DNA from 2 places in the Rahnella perminowiae genome. Region 1 is predicted to be linked to the other one. Evidence: predicted binding sites of a transcription regulator. Region 1 holds the regulator's gene; the other holds the start of a gene.
What was found. Region 1 encodes PurR, which represses purine synthesis genes. Its sites were predicted from a motif close to CANGCAAACGTTTGCNTG; they were not measured.
Positions count from the first base shown of each region.

Region 2: J1781_RS16740 (amino acid aminotransferase) is a predicted target of PurR. The motif match lies at 3,104-3,121, and genes of this name have one in related genera.

Region 1 covers NZ_JAFMOT010000188.1:253,122-263,520, reverse strand. Annotated here, with positions in the region: gene pykF (pyruvate kinase PykF) at 1-1,150, opposite strand, end outside; tRNA gene J1781_RS24775 (tRNA-Val) at 1,700-1,776, opposite strand; tRNA gene J1781_RS24770 (tRNA-Val) at 1,806-1,882, opposite strand; gene J1781_RS24765 (MATE family efflux transporter) at 2,102-3,475, opposite strand; gene J1781_RS24760 (riboflavin synthase subunit alpha) at 3,730-4,383, shown strand; gene cfa (cyclopropane fatty acyl phospholipid synthase) at 4,475-5,626, opposite strand; gene punC (purine nucleoside transporter PunC) at 5,981-7,198, opposite strand; gene punR (DNA-binding transcriptional activator PunR) at 7,335-8,240, shown strand; gene purR (HTH-type transcriptional repressor PurR) at 8,276-9,301, opposite strand; gene cydH (cytochrome bd-I oxidase subunit CydH) at 9,606-9,725, shown strand; gene J1781_RS24730 (C40 family peptidase) at 9,891-10,399, opposite strand, start outside.
Region 2 covers NZ_JAFMOT010000182.1:28,128-38,526, forward strand. Annotated here, with positions in the region: gene ldtD (L,D-transpeptidase LdtD) at 1-336, shown strand, start outside; gene J1781_RS16730 (peptidoglycan L,D-endopeptidase MepK) at 515-1,066, shown strand; gene J1781_RS16735 (MBL fold metallo-hydrolase) at 1,118-1,765, shown strand; gene J1781_RS16740 (amino acid aminotransferase) at 1,850-3,040, opposite strand; gene ompC (porin OmpC) at 3,283-4,431, opposite strand; gene asnS (asparagine--tRNA ligase) at 4,732-6,132, opposite strand; gene pncB (nicotinate phosphoribosyltransferase) at 6,390-7,595, opposite strand; gene pepN (aminopeptidase N) at 8,292-10,399, shown strand, end outside.

The DNA of each region.
Region 1 (10,399 bases):
CTGATTTACCGCCGCTGGTGGCAACGACGATCAATGGCGCGTCCAGTTTCTCAGCAGTTTCAACAGCACCACGGCATACAGCTTCTGTGATACGCAGCTTACGGTTGTCATTCTGGCCATCAATGCGACTCTGCATCACGCGGTCAGTACGGTCACAGATGGTTGCCATGATAGTGACAGCTTCCAGCGGGTATTTACCTTTCGCACTTTCGCCAGACAGCATCACTGCGTCGGTGCCGTCAATGATGGCGTTCGCTACGTCGCCAGCTTCTGCACGGGTAGGGCGTGGGTTTTTGATCATGGAATCGAGCATTTGCGTTGCGGTGATAACCACTTTGCGTGCACGGTTACATTTCTCAATCATCATCTTCTGCGCGAAGATCACTTCTTCAACCGGGATTTCAACGCCCAGGTCACCACGTGCAACCATGATGCCGTCTGAGGCTTCGAGAATTTCGTCGAAGTTGTTCAGACCTTCCTGGTTTTCGATTTTGGAGATGATCTGGATGTGTTCGCCACCGTGTGCTTTCAGGTGCTCACGAATCTCCAGAACGTCAGAACGTTTACGGATGAAAGAAGCCGCGACAAAGTCAACGCCTTGCTCACAGCCGAAGATCAGATCACGTTTATCTTTTTCAGCCAGCGCTGGCAGTGCGATAGAAACACCTGGCAGGTTGACACCTTTGTTCTCACCCAGATCGCCGTTGTTCAGTACCTTACAGGTCACTTCGGTTTCGGTGACATTTGTCACTTCCATACCAATCAGGCCGTCATCGACCAGAATGGTGTTACCGATTTTCAGGTCAGCAGCAAAGCCCTGATAAGTAACCGCTACGCGTTCGGTGTTACCGATAACGCTTTGATCGGTGGTGAAAGTATAAGTCTGACCCGCAACCAGGGAAGCATCTTTGCCGCCTTCCAGTTTCATGGTGCGGATTTCCGGACCTTTAGTGTCCAGCAAAATGGCCGCTTTGTGACCGGTCTTCACCATCACGTTGCGGATATTTTGAATGCGCTGGCCGTGCTCTTCATAATCACCGTGAGAGAAGTTCAGACGCATTACGTTCATGCCTGCATCAAGCAGTTTGGTCAGCATTTCTTCGGATTCGGTTTTCGGACCGATGGTACAAACAATTTTGGTCTTTTTCATGACGATTTTATCTACAAGTTGTGATGGATTGGAAAAGCGTTTGCCTGACAGCGGTGCTGCCCGCGCGGAATTGAGGTCTTGCCTGGTTGAATCAAATCATTACTAAGCGTAGAAGACTGTGAAAGGAATGGTGTAGTAAGTTCAGCCAAAGCATAGCGATTTGTGCGATTTATCATCGCTACCGGAGTGATCACGCTTTTGTAATTGCGATATCGACAGATCAAGGGGCTGAAACCATTCAATCGAAGAGACGATGCGTATTATAGAGGGGAACCGGGTGGGAAACCAAATAAAAAACGTGATGCGGCGCAAGCTTAGGGCAGATTTCGGAACGTTGTTTTGAAATTATCCAATGCGGGCAGGGTGGAAAGCGGAAGAGATAACGGTTTGTTCACGCTATTGCAAAAAAAGGAACAGACAGGAAATAATCTCAAATAATACAAACGGATGACTTAACATAAATTCACGCACGAATCTAAAGTGTCGTCAGAAGTGATTTCAGATTGTTCAGGGAGTTTACGGCAGAAGGGAAGGTTCAGAAGATTGCTTTGGTGCGTCCGAGTGGACTCGAACCACCGACCCCCACCATGTCAAGGTGGTGCTCTAACCAACTGAGCTACGGACGCACAATATGCAATGGTCTTGCTAAGAAAGATGGTGCGTCCGAGTGGACTCGAACCACCGACCCCCACCATGTCAAGGTGGTGCTCTAACCAACTGAGCTACGGACGCATCGTTTTTCTTTTTCGTCAGCCAGTGTTGGCGACGGGGACGAATATTAACGACCTCTCTGAGTACTGGCAAGGGAAAAAAGACATTTTCCTGTCATAATGTGTGTGACTGCCGACCTTATGTGCATTGCGTTGTTTTTTTAGACATAACAGCCAGCACAAAGGCTGAAAAATCCGTGCGCCGGTACACATATGCACAGCGCACGGAAAAGCCGCGGGATTAACGGCCCGCTTTTTGCAAAATAGTATAAGAGGGTTGTTTTTGTAACCAGCGCATCCGCAATGTCATCATCAGCGCGGCAAAAGTCAGCCCCAAAATAAACCCGCACCAGAAACCGCTTGGCCCCATTCGCGGAACCAGAATATCCGTCAGTCCGAGGGTGTACCCTACCGGCAGACCCAGCACCCAGTAAGCGACGAACGTAATGTAGAAGATCGAACGTGTATCTTTATAGCCCCGCAAAATGCCACTGCCGATAACCTGAATCGCATCTGAAATCTGAAACAACGCAGCAAAGATCAGCAGATGGGAAGCCAGCGTGACGACTTCCGGGCTGTCATTATAAAGTGAGGCGATATGCTCGCGAAAAATGATGGCCGTCACGCTTGTGCAGCAGGCCATCATTATCCCCGTTCCGATACTGGTATAGGCTGCAACCTTTGCGCCTTCAACCGAAGATTCACCTAAACGCGACCCTACGCGAATAGTGGCTGCAACACCTAAAGACAGCGGTATAACGAACATAAGCGAACCGACGTTCAGCGCAATCTGGTGACTGGCCACGGCAACAATCCCCAACGGGGAGACCAGCAGGGCAACGATCGCAAACAGTGTCACTTCGAAAAATAATGCCAGTGCGATAGGCATACCCAGCTGGATAAGGCGACGCAGTGTCGGCCAGTCGGGTTTCGCAAACCGTGAATGTGGCTGAGTATCACGCAGTGCACGATTGCGGCGGACATAAATCCGCATCATGAAGAACATGACCCAATACACTGTGCCCGTCGCGACACCACAACCGACACCCCCGAGTGCGGGGGCGCCGAACTTCCCGTATATAAAAATGTAATTAACGGGAATATTGACCAGCAGGCCGATAAAGCCGAATACCATGCCTGGTTTGGTTTTTGACAAACCTTCACACTGGTCACGCAGCACCTGGAAAAATAAATAGCCCGGCGCGCCCCACATAATGGCATGCAGGTAGCCGACGGCTTTTGCTTTCAGCTCAGGATCAATGTTATGCATCAGGCTAAGAATATGGTCGCATTGATACAGCACCGCGATGATCAGCACCGAAACACCCGAAGCCAGCCAGAACCCTTGCTGAACCTGATGACCAATTTTATCGCGACGCCCGGCACCATTTAAATGCGCGACAGTGGGGGTCAGTGACAACAGTAAACCGTGTCCGAATAAAATCGCCGGCAACCAGATTGAGGTGCCGACAGCCACGGCAGCCATGTCCGTGGCACTGACCGAACCCGCCATTATTGTGTCCACTACGCCCATGGATGTCTGCGCAATTTGCGCAAGGATGACCGGGATGGCAAGCGCTAACAGAACCCGCGCTTCTGCAAGGTACTTCTGCACAGATACACCTTTTTATTTGATTATATTGAATAAAAAATGCCATGACAGATGGCATGGAACAGAGGGAAATAGTCCGAAGATTGTACATTGTCGGTATTTTTAAGCAAACAAAGCTGTTAATGGTCAGTTAAATAATGAAATTGAAGCAGACGGTGCTATTTCTTATCGCAGAGAATTGGCTTTCAATTAATTCTGCGGCAAACTGACCGGAGTGACGTTTTAATACAGCAGTTTTAAACATTGAGGAAAAGGCTATGTTTACCGGAATTGTACAGGGAACCGGCACGGTCGTATCGATCGACGAGAAACCTAACTTCCGTACCCATGTGGTTCGTTTACCTGAAAATATGCTGGATAACCTGCAGCTTGGCGCATCGGTGGCACACAATGGTTGCTGCCTGACCGTCACTGAGGTTAACGGTGATCTGGTCAGTTTTGATCTGATGAAAGAAACCTTGCGTCTGACGAATCTCGGTGAACTGAAAGAGGGTGATCCGGTTAATCTGGAACGTGCAGCGCGATTTAATGATGAAATTGGCGGGCATTTAATGTCTGGTCATATTATTTGCACGGCAGAAGTGGCAAAAATCCTGACCTCAGAAAATAACCGTCAGATCTGGTTTCGTATGCCGCATGAAGATTTGATGAAATATGTATTACATAAAGGTTATATCGGTATTGACGGTATTAGTCTCACTATCGGTGAAGTGACCCGCACCCGTTTTTGTGTGCATTTAATTCCGGAAACATTGCAACGCACGACGTTGGGCACAAAACGTCTGGGTGACAAAATTAATATCGAAATCGACCCGCAAACCCAGGCGATTGTCGATACGGTAGAACGTGTATTAGCCAGCCGTGAAGCGGCTATCGCCACGGCGCAGGCGATGATCGATAAAGCGCAATAGCATCTCAGGCTTTTTATTCGAATAAAAAATGGCGTGCATAAAAAACCGGACGATAAATGTCCGGTTTTTTTTATTGGCAAACCGAAGATCATCAGCGTGGTACGCGGATGCCCCCATCAACGCCTTCCGGGCTGAAGACAACCTGCCACAACTGAATATCCCTGGCGCGGAAAGCCCCGGCGCAGGCATTCAGGTAGTAGGTAAACATACGGTGGAAACGTTCACCGTATTTTTCCGCCAGTTCCGGCCAGTGTTTCTGAAAGCGTTCATTCCATGCCATCAGTGTGCGATCATAATCAGCGCCAATATTGTGCCAGTCTTCCATCACAAACAGTGACTCGCTGTTATGTGCAATTTGCTGAACAGAGGGCAGACAGCCGTTGGGAAAGATGTATTTATCAATCCACGGGTCGACATTAAGGTCTGTTTTGTTAGAACCAATGGTGTGCAGCAGGAAAATACCGTCAGGTTTAATATTGCGTTTGGCGACATTAAAATAGGTCTGATAATTTTTCGGACCCACATGTTCAAACATCCCGACAGAAACAATACGGTCAAACTGATCATTCAGGTCACGGTAATCCTGCAGCAGGATAGTGACATCCAGCCCTTCACAGCGTTTTTGAGCCAGTTTTTGTTGTTCAGCAGAAATCGTGACACCTACAACGCTTACGCCATAATTTTTGGCGGCGTACTCAGATAACCCACCCCAACCGCAACCGATATCCAGCAGGCGCTGTCCCGGTTTTAATTGCAGCTTGTCGCAGATCATTTTGAGTTTTGCTTCCTGCGCTTCTTCAAGCGTAGTGGCTTCTTTCCAGTAGCCGCAGGAATATTGCATGTAGGGGTCGAGCATCAGCGTAAATAAATCGTTGCCCAGATCATAATGCTCTTTGCCGACAATCCACGCCCGTTTGCGCGATTGCAAATTAGTCAGGCGTGCTGCGGCGACACGTAAAGTATCTTTGAAATGGTGGGGCAGTTTATTTTCCAAACCGGCACGGATAACACGCTGGAAAAAGATATCCAGACGGTCGCATTCCCACCAACCGTCCATGTAACTTTCACCGAGGCCCAGAGAACCTTCCTGTAAAACACGCTTAAAGAAGTCAGTGTTTTTTACTTTAAGGTCGAAAGGACGATTACCGTTTACCTGAATATCTGCCATCGCCAGCATCTCACTGGCGATCCGATACCATTGATTGTCCTGAATGCTTTGGTCTTCTATACACGATGAACTCATAGCTTCTCCATCACTTTCTCTTCTGACTTATTAACCTGCCGGGAAAAGCAAAGGCTATTTTTGCAGGTCTTTATGAGAACAGACGACTAGCGTCTCGCCCGATATTCGACACCAACAGAGGAAATTAAGAAGAACGCCTGCGCGCCGGAAGACGGGCAGGAAAATCATCCGTGAAAAGTATTCAAAAAATAAGTGTGACACCGTCCGCGCGTCTGGCTTAAGTATGTAATAAAAGTTTTGTAAAAATGCTATTTTATTTAGTTTTGTTGAGTATAGGCTCGCTGGCAGGCATTCTCAATAGTAAATCGTAATCAATGAAAATGCCCGCTAAGTGACTGTTACATTAGGGTATTATCACTGTTGATTTGCATGCAGAGTCTGAGTTTCCTGCTCCGGTGGCTGCTCATCGTCTCGCACATTTTTATGCTGTAAAGAGAGCCAGCGGCCCAAAACTACCAACAATAGTGTAGACAGCATGATCGTGACTGTCGCCATGAGCGGGTGCACAATAAATGCGGAAACCAGCATGCTGGCAAGAAAGCAAAGCCCAAGCTGCAAGGTATTCTGCAACGCTGCCGCCTTACCTGTATTAGCAGGAAATGGCATTAATGCATTTGCGACAACAATTGGATAGGTTGCACCATTCACCAAAGCCATCAGACAGAAAGGGATCAGCAAACTTGTCAGCCCGGCATTTGTGAACATAGCCACACAGAACAAGGCCACCATACTGATGCCGTAACCAGTCAGTAACCATGGCAGAATTTTATTGCCGTCCAGCCTGTTGATCAGAACACGGCAACCAAAACCACCGAGCAGGAAAGCGATAGTCTGCGGAACATAGCTCAGCCCGATGGCACCGGGTGAATAGCCCATATCGCTCAGGATAAACGGTGAGCCCGTCAGCCACGCAAAGAAACCCGCTGAACAGGCGGCATAAATCATGACATTCCCGCTGTAAACAGGCGATTTCAATAAAGTCGTAAAGCCGGTTTTATCTGCCTTTGCGTCTTTTGCCGGTTTGTTTTCACGCAGAGTCAGCGTCGTCAGCACTAAAGCGATGGCAACGACGGTCAGCAGGGCAAAAATAGCTTCCCAGTCAAAATGATTGAGCACCCAGGCACCCAGCAACGGTGCAAGAGCCGGAGAAAGCGCCACTAACGGCATAATGCTGGCAAAAGTTTTTTTTGCCACATCGGCAGAAAAACGGTCAACAACGATAGCCTGCCAGGTGACTGCGGCAGCACACACGCCTATGGCCTGTAAGAAACGCAGAGCCAGAAGAGCGCGTACATTCTCAACCCAGATAACACCCAGACAGCCGAACGCAAAAAGTATCAGACCAAGAAGCAATACCGGTTTACGGCCGATTCTGTCCGACAGTGGCCCCCACAGCAACTGACCAACAGCAAATCCACCGAGAAAAATGCTCAGACTTGCGCTGATCATCCCGGGGCTGGTCATCAGACTGGTTTGCATGGCACTGAACGCAGGCAGATACATATCGGTGGCTAAAAAGCCCAGCATGCTCAGACCCGCAAGATAGAGCATAAATCCAAAGGAGGGTTTCATTATTGTCTCGTTAATTTATTTATTGCAGATGATGTGACGCAGATTTCATACCGGGGGCGGAGTTTAACGCTTTGATAACAGGCTTGTGAAACGTTAATATTTGCACTCTGCTATCAAAAAAATTGAAGGCTGGATTATGTGGTCAGAATACGCTCTCGAAGTGGTTGATGCTGTCGCAAGAACCGGCAGTTTTAGTGCAGCTGCGCAGGACTTACACCGTGTGCCTTCTGCCATCAGTTACACCGTCCGCCAGCTTGAACAATGGCTGGCCGTGCCGTTGTTTGAGCGTCGACATCGTGACGTAGTGCTGACGCCAGCGGGAAAGGTTTTTGTCGATGAAGCACGGGTTATGACAAAAAAAATGATAGCCACCCGCCGGCAGTGTCAGCAGGTGGCGAACGGCTGGCGCGGCGAATTACGTGTGGCGGTCGACCGGATTGTCAAACCCGCACGGACACGGCGTCTGGTGCTCGATTTTTATCGCCATTTTGCGGATACCGAACTCATTATTCACTCGGAAGTGTTTAACGGTGTCTGGGATGCGTTGGTCGACGGGCGTGCAGACGTGGCGATCGGCGCTACGCGCGCGATACCGGTTGGCGGGCGCTTCAGTTTTCGTGATATGGGATTTATGGACTGGCATTGTGTCGTCAGCCCGCAACATCCGCTGGCGCAGCTATCCGGTGCGCTGAACGATGATCAACTGCGACCTTATCCGGCATTGTGCCTGGAAGATACTTCCCGGACATTGCCGAAGCGTGATACCTGGACGCTCGATAACCAGCGGCGTCTGGTCGTGCCGGACTGGACCTGTGCGCTGGAATGCCTGACTGAAGGATTGTGCGTGGGTATGATGCCGGTTCACCAGGTCATGCCGTGGATTGAACAGGGAAAATTACAGGTGCTGGCACTGGAGAATATATTCCCTGACAGCCCGTGCTGCCTGACGTGGGATCAAAGCAATCCTTCACCTTCACTGAGCTGGCTGTTGGAATACATGGGCGATACAGACACCATGAATCAGGAATGGCTGCGCGATTAGAAAAAACGCCTGCACAGGCAGGCGTTTGTGATTTGTTAACGACGGTAATCACGGTACGGGCCGTCGGCGACTGAACGGCGCTCGACCAGTTTCGGATGCACTTCGATGGTCTGGGACTCTTCACGCTTACTGACAATTCTGTCCAGTAACATCGTAAAGGCCATTTCACCCAGACGTTCTTTCGGCTGATGCACGGTTGTCAGCGCCGGGGAGAAGTAACGGGCGTTACGCACATTGTCGTACCCGATCACGGAAATATCCTGAGGAACGCGAAGGCCGAGTTCGTCTGCGGCACAAATTGCACCCATTGCCATCACATCGCCGCCGCAAAACACGGCAGTCGGACGATGCTTTTGCATCAGAATCTTATGCATTGCCTGGTAGCCAGACTCTGGTTCGAAATCACCCTGAACTACCCATTCGTCACGAAGAGGAATATTGGCTTCAGTCAGTGCTTTCACAAAACCCTGGAAGCGGCCGCCGCCGGTATTACGCGCCAGTTGCCCGGGGATCACGCCAATATCACGATGACCGCGTTCAATCAGATAACGACCGGCCATGTAACCACCTTCGAAAGCGTTATCGATAATGCTGTCGGTAAAGTTCTTGCGTGCTTCACCCCAGTCCATGACCACCATGGGAATCGAGCGGTACTCTTCGAGCATATTGAGCAATTCATCAGGGTATTCCGCGCACATCACCAGCAAGCCGTCGACGCGTTTTTGCGCCAGCATTTGCAGGTAGGCCTGTTGTTTCTCCAGGTTATTATGCGAGTTACACAAAATCAGCGTATAGCCTTTGGAGAAGCAGCTGTTTTCCACGGCTTCAATCACTTCGGCAAAATAGGGCGCTTCGCTTGAGGTGGCCAGCAGGCCGATGGTTTTAGTGTTATTGACCTTCAGACTGCGGGCTACAGCACTCGGAGAGTAATGTAACTCTTTGATTGCAAGGAGAACCGCTTCTTTGGTTTCTTCGGCGACGAAACGTGTTTTATTGATGACGTGCGACACGGTTGTAGTGGAAACGCCAGCGCGCTTTGCGACATCTTTAATCGTTGCCATGTAAACAATGACTCCTGAACTCACGTGCTTCAGCACGTTAGCATTATGTTAATCGTTTGCCTGCGAGGATTTAACTGCTGGCTTCTCAAAGGGCAGTGAAATCATTGGGTGGATTCTTCAGAATGAGGCGCGAAATGCTCTCGGGTGAAATCGACCGGCACACAGACGTGTTAACCGACAATTTTCTCTTATAATGCAGGAAAGTGGAAGCAAAATTCTCAGGAACGCATTGTCATTCAACACAAGATTTTAAAGGTTAATTATGAGAAAATGCGTTGGCACACAATGAGTGTGGTATTAAGAAATGCCACAATTTGATCCGAAAGGGGGTTTGATGGACAGCAACCTGAAATTATCGTTGATCACCACGGTATGCGCTTTGCTTATGATTATCGCTTTCAGCTTCACTGCAATAATGAACTGATTCAATAAGTGATCCGCCATAAAAAAGGGCGACGCCTGTCACAGGCGTCGCCCTTTTCAATGTTACGCAGTGACCGTTACCGCCGATGTTCTTCCCTGCAGAAACGCTTCGTTAAATGCTATTCAATGGCTGATTAGCGAACCTTCAGACTTAACGAATTGTTTATTATCGGATCGTTTTAGGGGTCATTACCCGACGTGCGCCTACATAGTGGTCTTGCCAGTAATCATCGCCAAGAGAAGTAATTTTAATGTCTTCGCCCGTTCTTGGAGACTGAATAAACTTGCCGTTGCCAACGTAAACCCCAACATGGTCTGCCGCGCCGCGGTTATTGATTCTGAAGAACACCAGATCACCGCTTTCAAGTTCGCCGCGTTTGACCGGAGCGGCATCGCGCAGGTGATACATTTCATTTGCTGTACGTGGCATTTTTATACGGATCAAATCTTTGTAGGCATAATAAACTAAGCCGCTGCAATCAAAACCGGTATTCGGCGAGGTTCCGCCCCAGCGATACGGTTTTCCTACCTGGTGCATCAGTTTGGTCATGGCCGTTTGCTGAGCATGCTGATAGCGTTTTTTATGTGTTGCACTTAGCGTAATCGGTTTGCTGTCTTCTTCGAATTTCTTACCTTTACGGTGCCGGCCATAGGCTTCTTTTTTACCGGCCTTTT
Region 2 (10,399 bases), on a different contig from region 1:
GCTATTTATCTGCATGACACGCCAAATCATAATCTGTTCAGCAAAGATATTCGTGCGCTGAGTTCAGGTTGTGTGAGGGTGAATAAGGCGTCTGAATTAGCCAATATGTTATTGCAGGATGCGGGCTGGAATGACACGCGGATCTCTTCAACATTGCAGGGTGGTAATACCACGTATGTAGCGATACGCCATCACATACCGGTAAAACTGTTTTATCTGACGGCGTGGGTCGCAGATGACGGTAAGCCTCAGTTCAGAACAGATATTTACAATTATGATTCAACGGTGAGATCCGGCGCACAAATCCTGCCTCAGGCAGAAATTTTGCTTCAATAAATGCAGTAAATCTAATCTGATAAGGGTCAGAGTATTTGGCCATCGGACGAGCGTGAGCCACTGGCACGCTCGTTTTGCTTATATGGGTCCCCTTGACTCGCAGAAAATTGGCAGTTAAGGTTCAAAACGGCTCAGATCAGAGCTTTTTTTGACTCTCTTACCGGATAGTAAACTGTTCATGAATGAAATCGACACACATCGCCGTAAATGGCTGGCATTAGGCAGTGCCGCTATGGGGATTGCATTACTTCCAGGTCGTGCATTCGCCACTCTTTCCACACCTCGTCCGCGTATTTTAGTGGTTAACAATATAAATACCGGCGAAACCCTCAAAACCGAGTTTTTTGATGGAAAGCGTTACAACAAGGATGAGTTGGCCCGGTTGAATCATCTGTTCAGAGACTATCGTGCGGAAAAGGTAAAATCGATCGATCCCGCGTTGTTCGATCATCTCTATCGTTTGCAGGTGATGCTCGGCGGAACCAATAAACCGGTCCAGCTGATTTCGGGTTACCGCTCACTGGCGACAAACAACAGCATGCGTGAGCCAGGAAGCGGGGTAGCGAAGCACAGTTATCACACCCTCGGGCAGGCAATGGATTTCCACATCCAGGGCATCGAACTGAGCAATATCCGCAAAGCCGCATTAAAAATGCGGATGGGTGGTGTAGGATATTATCCACGAAGTAACTTTGTGCACATCGATACCGGTCCCGCGCGGACCTGGTGATGTGTGTTATTAATGGCCTGCCGGAATGTGCAGGCCATTTTGTGGAGCTCTATGAAAATCCATTTAATTACCGTCACGGCGTTCAGCCAAAACTGTTCACTGATTTGGTGTGTTAAAACCAATCAGGCTGCTATTGTCGATCCGGGCGGTGAAGCCGCAAGGATCATCCAGGAAGTTTCTGCCAAAGGTGTATTGGTTACGCAAATTTTGCTGACTCACGGTCATCTTGATCACGTAGGAGCAGCGGCAGAGCTGGCTGCTCACTATCAGGTACCGGTTATCGGTCCTCAGAAAGAAGATCAATTCCTGCTGGATGCGCTGCCCACCCAAAGCCAGATGTTTGGCCTCGACCATTGTGATCCGTTGACGCCAGATACCTGGCTGGAAGAAGGGGATTCAGTGAATGTCGGCGAGGAAATCTTATCCGTGCTGCATTGCCCGGGCCATACGCCGGGGCATATTGTCTTCATCAATGATAAAGCGCGAATTGCCGTTTCCGGTGATGTGATATTTAAAGGTGGCGTAGGCCGCAGTGATTTCCCGCGTGGTGACCATCAGGCGCTTATTCATTCCATCAAAACGAAATTATTGCCGCTCGGCGATGACATGGTATTTATTCCCGGCCATGGCCCGATGTCGGATTTTGGTTATGAGCGTAGAACCAATCCGTTCCTGCAGGATGAAATGCCGGTCTGGTGATGACGTTTGCTGTTTATCAGCAAAAACAAAAAGCCCGTCAGTCCACCTGACGGGCTTTTTTAATTGAGCAACACCACTTATCTTTTAGAGTACCGCGACGATGGCTTCACACAGCGGTGCCATGTTTTCGAGTGTAATGCCAGCAACGTTAATACGGCCAGAGTTGACTGCATACACGCCGAACTCATCGCGTAACCGCAATACCTGCTCTTTGGTCAGGCCGCTGAAAGAGAACATCCCGTTCTGATTGATAATAAAGCTGAAATCTTGCTGAGCGCCTTTTTCCTGCAAGGTACTGACGAACAGCTGACGCATACGATGAATACGCAGACGCATATCGCTCAGCTCCTGCTCCCACAGTGTGCGCAAAGCTTCGTTACCCAAAATCGTGGCTACCACCGCAGCACCGTGTGACGGTGGGTTGGAGTAGTTAGCACGGATAACCGATTTCATTTGACTGAAGGCGCGATCGGCGGTTTCTTCATCGGCCGCAACTAATGTACAAGCGCCCACGCGTTCATTGTATAACCCGAAGTTTTTCGAATAAGAGCTGGCGACCAGTAATTCCTTGTGTGTTTCCACGAACAGACGCAGACCGGCCGCATCCTCTTCCAGACCTTTTGCAAAGCCCTGATAAGCGAAATCGAACAACGGTAACCAGCCGTTGCTCACAGACAATTCTGCCAGTTGTGCCCATTGTTCCTGAGTAGGATCGATACCGGTTGGGTTGTGGCAGCAACCGTGGAACAGTACCACGTCGCCTGCTTTAGCTTCGCTCAGACTTTTCAGCATGCCATCGAAATCAAGGCTGTGATTGACGGCATCATAGTAGTGGTATTCCATGACTTCCAGACCTGAAGCAGAGAACACGCCTTTATGGTTCGGCCAGCTTGGATTGCTTACCCACACGCGCCTGGCGCTGGTTTGCGTAGCGATGAAATCTGCTGCGATACGCAGAGCGCCAGTGCCGCCCGGAGTCTGCGCGGTACGTGCCCGTTTATCAGCAATAATCGCGCTGTCCTGGCCAAACAGCAGTTCCTGTGTGCAATGTGCAAAATCAGGCAACCCGTCAATACTCAGATAGGTTTTAGTAGATTCATTTTCCAACAGAAATTGTTCGGCTTTCTTCACGCTGGCCAGAACCGGCGTTTTACCTGTTTCGTCTTTATAAACACCAATCCCCAGATTTATTTTATCTGAGCGATCGTCAGCGCGGAAAAGATCGGTAAGACCCAGAATAGGATCAGCAGGTGCTGCAGTGATTTTTTCAAACATGTCGGAAAATTCCATAGCCTGATATGACGAAAGAGGGCTTCAGGGTAACGCCAGCGCCCCCGTTTGCCAACCGTTTGCGGCAAAAAGAAAGCAGAGTTGTGAGAAGGCGTGGGAGATTAAAATAATTTATGGGCGAGGGTGGAAAAACGATATTTTCAAACATACACAAATGCAAAAGGCAGAGCCGAAGCTCTGCCTTGATATCCACTTTGCTACGCCCGTAAGCGCATCGTTAAGCGATATTAGAACTGGTATTGCAGACCAACACCCACAACATCATCGGTAGAAACACCAGCGGTACGGGTATAGCTGTTGTCGTCCAACAGGTTGATTTTGTAGTCAACATAGGTAGACATGTTTTTGTTGAAGTAGTAGTAAGTACCAACTTCTACGTATTTAACCAAGTCAGCATCACCGCCTGCAAAGCCAGTACCCAACGCATTAAGATCTTTACCTTTGGACTGCAGGTAAGCAATGGAAGGACGCAGGCCGAAATCAAACTGGTATTGCGCTACAACTTCAAAGTTTTGAGTTTTGTTAGCAACTTGGTTGAAGTCTCCGCCATAGATGGTGGTGTTCTCGGATTCACCGTAGAATGCTGCCAGGTACAGGTTGTTAGCGTCATATTTCGCGCCCAATGCATATGCGGAAGCTTTGTCACCGTTACCATCAAGTTTCTGAGAGTTAGTACGGTTAGATGAGAAGTAAGCACCACTTACGCTAACGCCAGAGTTGCCGATAGCATAAGCTACCGAAGAACCCCAACCGTCACCATTCTGGTCTTTAGTTGCACTTCCTGGAACACCCAAGTCGGTACCATCAGCAGCAAAGTCATGGCCATCACGATCGTTTTGGTTTTTGCCCTGGTACTGTACTGCGAAGCTCAGGCCGTCAACCAGACCGAAGAAGTTGCTGTTACGGTAAGTTGCCATGCCATTACCACGACCAATCATGAAGTTGTCGTTGTTCTGGTACATAGTGTCATCGCCATAGATTGGCAATTGGTCGGTGTAGGACATTACGTCGTAGATTACGCCGTAGTTACGACCGTAGTCGAAAGAACCTGCATCACCGAATTTCAGACCTGCGAAGCCCAGACGCGTTTTGTTGCCTTCGTCGCCAGCGCTTTCTGCGTGGTTAGCCTGAACGTTGTATTCCCACTGGCCGTAACCGGTCAGTTGGTCAGTAATTTGAGTTTCGCCTTTGAAGCCGAAACGGACATAGGTCTGGTCGCCATCGTCGCCAGCATTGTCAGAGAAGGTGTGACGGGCGTCAACTTTACCGTACAGATCCAGTTTGTTGCCATCTTTGTTATAGATCTCAGCTGCATTAGCTGCACCAGCAACTAACAGAGCAGGGATTACCACTGCAAGAATATTGCGCTTCATCATTATTATTACCCTCATTGGTTTTATTTGGACACCTGCCACTGCCTTAAATAATTCTTTACGGAACTATTCGCGAAAGTTTGGTGTCTCCTGTGTCTGAACGCACTATTCCATCCGTGGTGAGCTTAATCCATAGCGAAAATGCTACTAAATTACTAAATATGTTTCAGTTGGAAAAAATGTATTTCAAAATGTGTATTTTACGGAACTTTGTGACAGGGATCTATCTTTGAAAATGACTAAGGCCAGCAAAGCTGGCCTTAGTTTTGTAACTATTCTGTTAATTAAAAATATTTTAATTAATTAGAAGGTTGCATTACGTGGGGTACGCGGGAACGGGATCACGTCACGCACGTTTTGAACACCGGTCACATAGGCGACTAAACGTTCAAAACCGAGGCCGAAACCTGAATGCGGAACAGTACCGTAGCGACGAAGATCGCGATACCACCAGTAATCTTCTTTATTCAGTCCCATTTCAGCCATACGGGCGTCCAGAACATCCAGACGTTCTTCACGCTGAGAGCCACCAATAATCTCGCCGATGCCCGGAGCCAGAACATCCATTGCTGCGACGGTTTTACCATCTTCATTCATACGCATATAAAAAGCTTTAATATCTTTCGGATAGTTTTTAACCACTACCGGCGCTTTGAAATGCTGTTCTGCAAGATAACGTTCATGCTCAGAAGAAAGATCGACGCCCCATGAAACCGGGTTTTCGAATTTCTGACCACAATTCATTAATATTTCTACTGCGTCGGTATAGTCCACCTGGGCGAAATCGGATGTTACAAATCGCTCCAGGCGCGCAACAGCATCTTTGTCTACACGGTCAGCGAAAAAGGCCATATCATCTGCACGTTCGTCTAAAACGGCTTTGAAAACATATTTAAGCATATTTTCGGCCAGTGCTGCGATGTCATCCAACGTGGCAAATGCGACTTCCGGTTCTACCATCCAGAATTCCGCAAGGTGACGGCTGGTGTTAGAGTTTTCTGCACGGAAAGTCGGACCGAAGGTATAAACTTTTGACAGCGCACAGGCATAAGTTTCGCCGTTCAGCTGGCCGGACACCGTCAGGAATGCTTCTTTGCCGAAGAAATCTTCGCTGAAGTCAATTTCGCCTTTGTCGGTACGCGGCAGGTTTTGCAAGTCCAGGGTGGATACGCGGAACATCTCACCTGCACCTTCGGTATCGGAGGCCGTGATCAGCGGTGTGGATACCCAGAAATAACCGTTTTCATGATAGAAACGGTGAATGGCCTGGGAGAGGGTGTTGCGCACACGGGCAACAGCACCGATCAGGTTGGTGCGCGGGCGAAGGTGAGCCACTTCACGCAGGTATTCGATGCTGTGGCGTTTTGCCGCCATCGGATATGTATCAGGGTCATCCACCCAGCCAACAACTTTGACGGCAGTTGCCTGCAGCTCAAAACTCTGGCCTTCGCCAGGTGAGGCGACAACAGTACCGGTCACTTCTACTGAACAACCCGTCGTCAGACGTAATACATCTTCCTGATAATTGGGCAGAGAATTATTGATGACGGCCTGTAAAGGATTAAAGCAGGAGCCGTCATAAACGGCGACGAATGAGATACCAGCTTTAGAATCTCTCCGGGTACGTACCCAACCGCGTACGGTGACTTCACTGTCAACCGCAGCACGGCCTTGCAGTACGTCGACTACAGGCACAACGCTCATAGATTTCTCTCTTTCTTTATATATGTTGGCTAAGAAATATTGGACACCCTGTAAATAGGGATTTTGCTATGTTACTTAGGCTTTCTCAGGACACAAGCAGAAATCGTCGTCAGCGGCCAAGAATTGTGGCGCAAATGCAGGGAACGGGGGCAAATATTGAGAGGGTGAATAAAAGCCGAGCAGAATTAGATCGCAACTATATAAAGGAAAGAAATCCGAATAAAGCGCCGGATGCATTTCCGGCACTTTAGGGAGAGTCAGGAAGCTTTTTTCACCAGCGGCAGATCGAAAGCTTTACGCAGGGCCTGAACAAAAGCTTTATCCTGACACATTGTTTTGCCCGGGCTGTCCGAAAGTTTCGCGACAGGTTTGCCATTGCACTGCACCAGCTTAATGACAATATTCAGCGGCTTCACGTCCGGAATATTACATGTCAGGCGCGTACCAATTCCGAATATCAGATTCACCCGTTGATGGAAATGGCGATACAGATGTAACGCTTTGTCCAGATCAAGATTGTCGGAGAACACCAGCGTTTTGGTCATCGGGTCGATATCCAGAGACTGATAATGCGCTATCGCTTTTTCGCCCCATTCAAACGGATCCCCGGAATCATGGCGCAGCCCCTGGTAGGCATGAGCGAATTTGCTGCCGAAATCACGCAGGAAAGCATCCATCGTTATGCAGTCGGTGAGGGCAACTCCCAGTTGATCCGGATATTCATCCAGCCAGGCCTGCAACGCCGCACGCTGGCTGTTAGCCAGCACCGGGCTGATTTGCTGATGCGCCTGGAACCATTCATGGGCTTGTGTGCCGACCGGTGTCAGCTGCAATTTATGTGCTAAATCGTAGTTACTGGTGCCGACCAGATAAGGGAATTCATTTTTCAGCGTGCTGACGATGGCTTCCTGAACGTCACCGGAAAAACGTCGACGCGTGCCAAAATCCATCAGACGGAACGCGCGGAGATCAATATCGGCAGCCTGTTGTTTAAAACTGGCGAGGTTTTTACGCAACTGATCCACCGCCATTTGCGCTGTTACGTGTGGTGAGCGCTGGCGATGGACAACCTCACTGATGACCGCGAGCAGCGGCACTTCCCACATGATCACTTCCCGCCACGGGCCCTCGATGCGCACATGTAAATGTCCGTTGCGATCGGAAACCATGACATGTTCAGGATTGTAGCGGAAGATTTTCAGCCAGTTCAGGTAATCCTCCGTGAAGAAAGGCAGACCTGAAAGGTAGGTGAACTCGTCGTCCGTCAGCGCCAGCTGACTCATCATCTGAATTTGCTGGCGGATCTCGCTGGCGTATTCGCCCAGCAGTTCATCACCACGACAACGGAACTCGGCCACGACGCTGATGTTGCGGTAGCGATGGTAGACTGCTTGCTGCATATGAAGCTTGTAGGCATCGGTATCTAACAGCGAAGTCAAAATCGGGGAGGCGTATGAAGTCATAGCGCGTTTACAGCATCCTCGTCAGAAACTGAGTGTTTGAACACAAACAACCGTTCCGTAAAAAAAACGTTCGGGATAAAACAGCAAAGTCTGTGAAGTATACCGTATTATCCCGTCAAAGAACCCTCATCACATCATAATTGTCAGGGACTGGTCGAGGCCTAAATGTGCTTAACCATAGGTAATATGGGCAATCTGGCGATTCCCCGGCTTAAAAAAAGCACAAATTGATTACAGAAATTTAATCAACCTGACATTAAGAAAGAAAAAACCGGGGCGATTAAACCCCGTTTTTCTTATGAGTTTTTTGCTACGTTTGTTCACGATAGTAAACGGCCGGAGGTTTTCCGGATAGGTATCGCGGGTTTTAGACCAGAAAATACCGGGGATCAGCATGACGATCGGCATGCTGAATATAATGAAGCTATACGAAAAATGTGCATGACAGTTGTGTCTCTGCGGGATGCGCCAAAACCACAGTTTTAGAGAAATTTCTGTGTTTTGGTTGAAAGGTGCGCATACGCACTCACAAACTGGCAACAATCTGGGATTTCCCGATGCCTGTGTTAGAGTTTAAAGATAAAAAAGTATGAAGGTCGTCCGGTGCGCTGTGCAGCCATTTGCTGGCTGACAGAACCTGCTTCATCAACTTATATCGTCATCACTCTTAACAACAGAAACGTCAAAAGGTTTTTTATGACTCAACTGCCACAAGCCAAATTCCGCCACGATTATCGTGCACCGGACTATACCATCACGGACATTGACCTTAATTTCGAGCTTGATGCACAGAAGACCCTTGTGACCGCCATCAGTCAGATTAAACGACAGGGCGCAGAAGGGGCTCCGCTGGTGCTCAACGGCGAAGATCTGACGCTTGTCAGCCTGAAAATTAACGGTCAGGACTGGCCGAAATATCAGCTCAAAGAAGGCGCGCTGGAAATCACCGGCCTGCCGGAAGCCTTTGAACTGGCGATTGTTAACGAAATTCATCCGGCGAAAAACACCGCACTCGAAGGATTGTATCTTTCCGGCGAAGCACTTTGTACGCAATGTGAAGCCGAAGGTTTCCGCCACATTACGTATTATCTGGATCGCCCGGATGTTCTCGCGCGTTTTACCACCCGCATTGTGGCGGATAAAGCCCGTTATCCGTATCTGTTGTCCAACGGCAACCGTATTGAACAGGGGGAGCTGGAAGGCGGTAAACACTGGATCAAATGGCAGGATCCGTTCCCGAAACCTTGTTACCTGTTCGCGCTGGTAGCCGGTGATTTTGATGTTTTGCGCGATTCCTTCAAAACCCGCTCCGGCCGCGATGTGGCACTGGAACTGTTTGTCGATCGCGGTAATCTGGATCGTGCGGACTGGGCCATGGAATCCCTCAAGCAATCCATGAAATGGGACGAAACCCGTTTCAATCTCGAATACGATCTCGACATCTTTATGATTGTCGCCGTTGATTTCTTCAACATGGGCGCGATGGAAAACAAAGGACTGAACGTCTTTAACTCCAAATACGTGCTGGCGAAAGCGGAAACCGCGACCGACAAAGATTACCTCGGTATCGAAGCAGTGATCGGCCACGAATATTTCCATAACTGGACCGGCAACCGCGTCACCTGCCGCGACTGGTTCCAGCTGAGCCTGAAAGAAGGCCTGACCGTATTCCGTGATCAGGAATTCAGCTCAGACCTGGGATCGCGCTCGGTTAACCGTATTGATAACGTCCGCGTAATGCGTGGCGCACAATTCTCCGAAGATGCCAGCCCGATGGCTCACCCGATTCGTCCGGAAAAAGTTATCGAAATGAACAACTTCTACACCCTGACGGTGTATGAGAAAGGTTCAGAAGTTATCCGTATGCTTCACACCCTGCTGGGCGAAGAGAAATTCCAGGCCGGGATGCAGCTGTATTTTGAGCGTCATGATGGCAGCGCGGCAACCTGTGACGATTTTGTGCAGGCGATGGAAGATGCCTCAAACGTTGATCTTTCTCTGTTCCGCCGCTGGTACAGCCAGTCCGGTACACCCGTACTGACCGTGCGTGACGATTATGACGTGGAAAAACAGCAGTACACCCTGACAGTCAGCCAGAACACCCCGGCAACGCCTGATCAGAATGAAAAACTGCCTCTGCATATTCCGCTGGATATTGAATTGTATGACCCGCAGGGCAATGTCATTGCGCTCAAGCAAAACGGTCAGACGGTCAGTAACGTGCTGAATGTCACTGAAGCGGAGCAAACGTTCATCTTTGACGACGTGGCATACCCGCCGGTGCCTTCTTTACTGCGTGAATTCTCTGCGCCGGTGAAGCTTGATTACAAATGGGGCGATCATCAGCTGACTTTCCTGATGAAATATGCGCGTAACGATTTTGCGCGATGGGACGCTGCACAAAGCCTGCTGGCAACCTACATCAAATTGAACGTGGCACGTCACCAGCAGAAACAGCCATTGTCTCTGCCGCTGCATGTCGCGGATGCGTTCCGTGCAGTATTGCTGGATGAGAATATCGATCCGGCGCTGGCGGCGCAGATCCTGACCCTGCCGTCTGAAAATGAAATCGCTGAACTGTTCGACATTATCGATCCGCAAGCGATCAGCGCCGTTCACGATGCCATCACCCGTTGTCTGGCCACCGAAATGGCGGATGAATTCCTGGCGGTTTACAACGCTAACCGTCTGCCTGCGTACCGCGTGGTGCATGAAGATATCGGTAAGCGTTCGCTGCGCAATACCTGTCTGCATTATCTGGCCTTTGCCGATGTGGCACTGGCTGACCAACTGATTAAAACTCA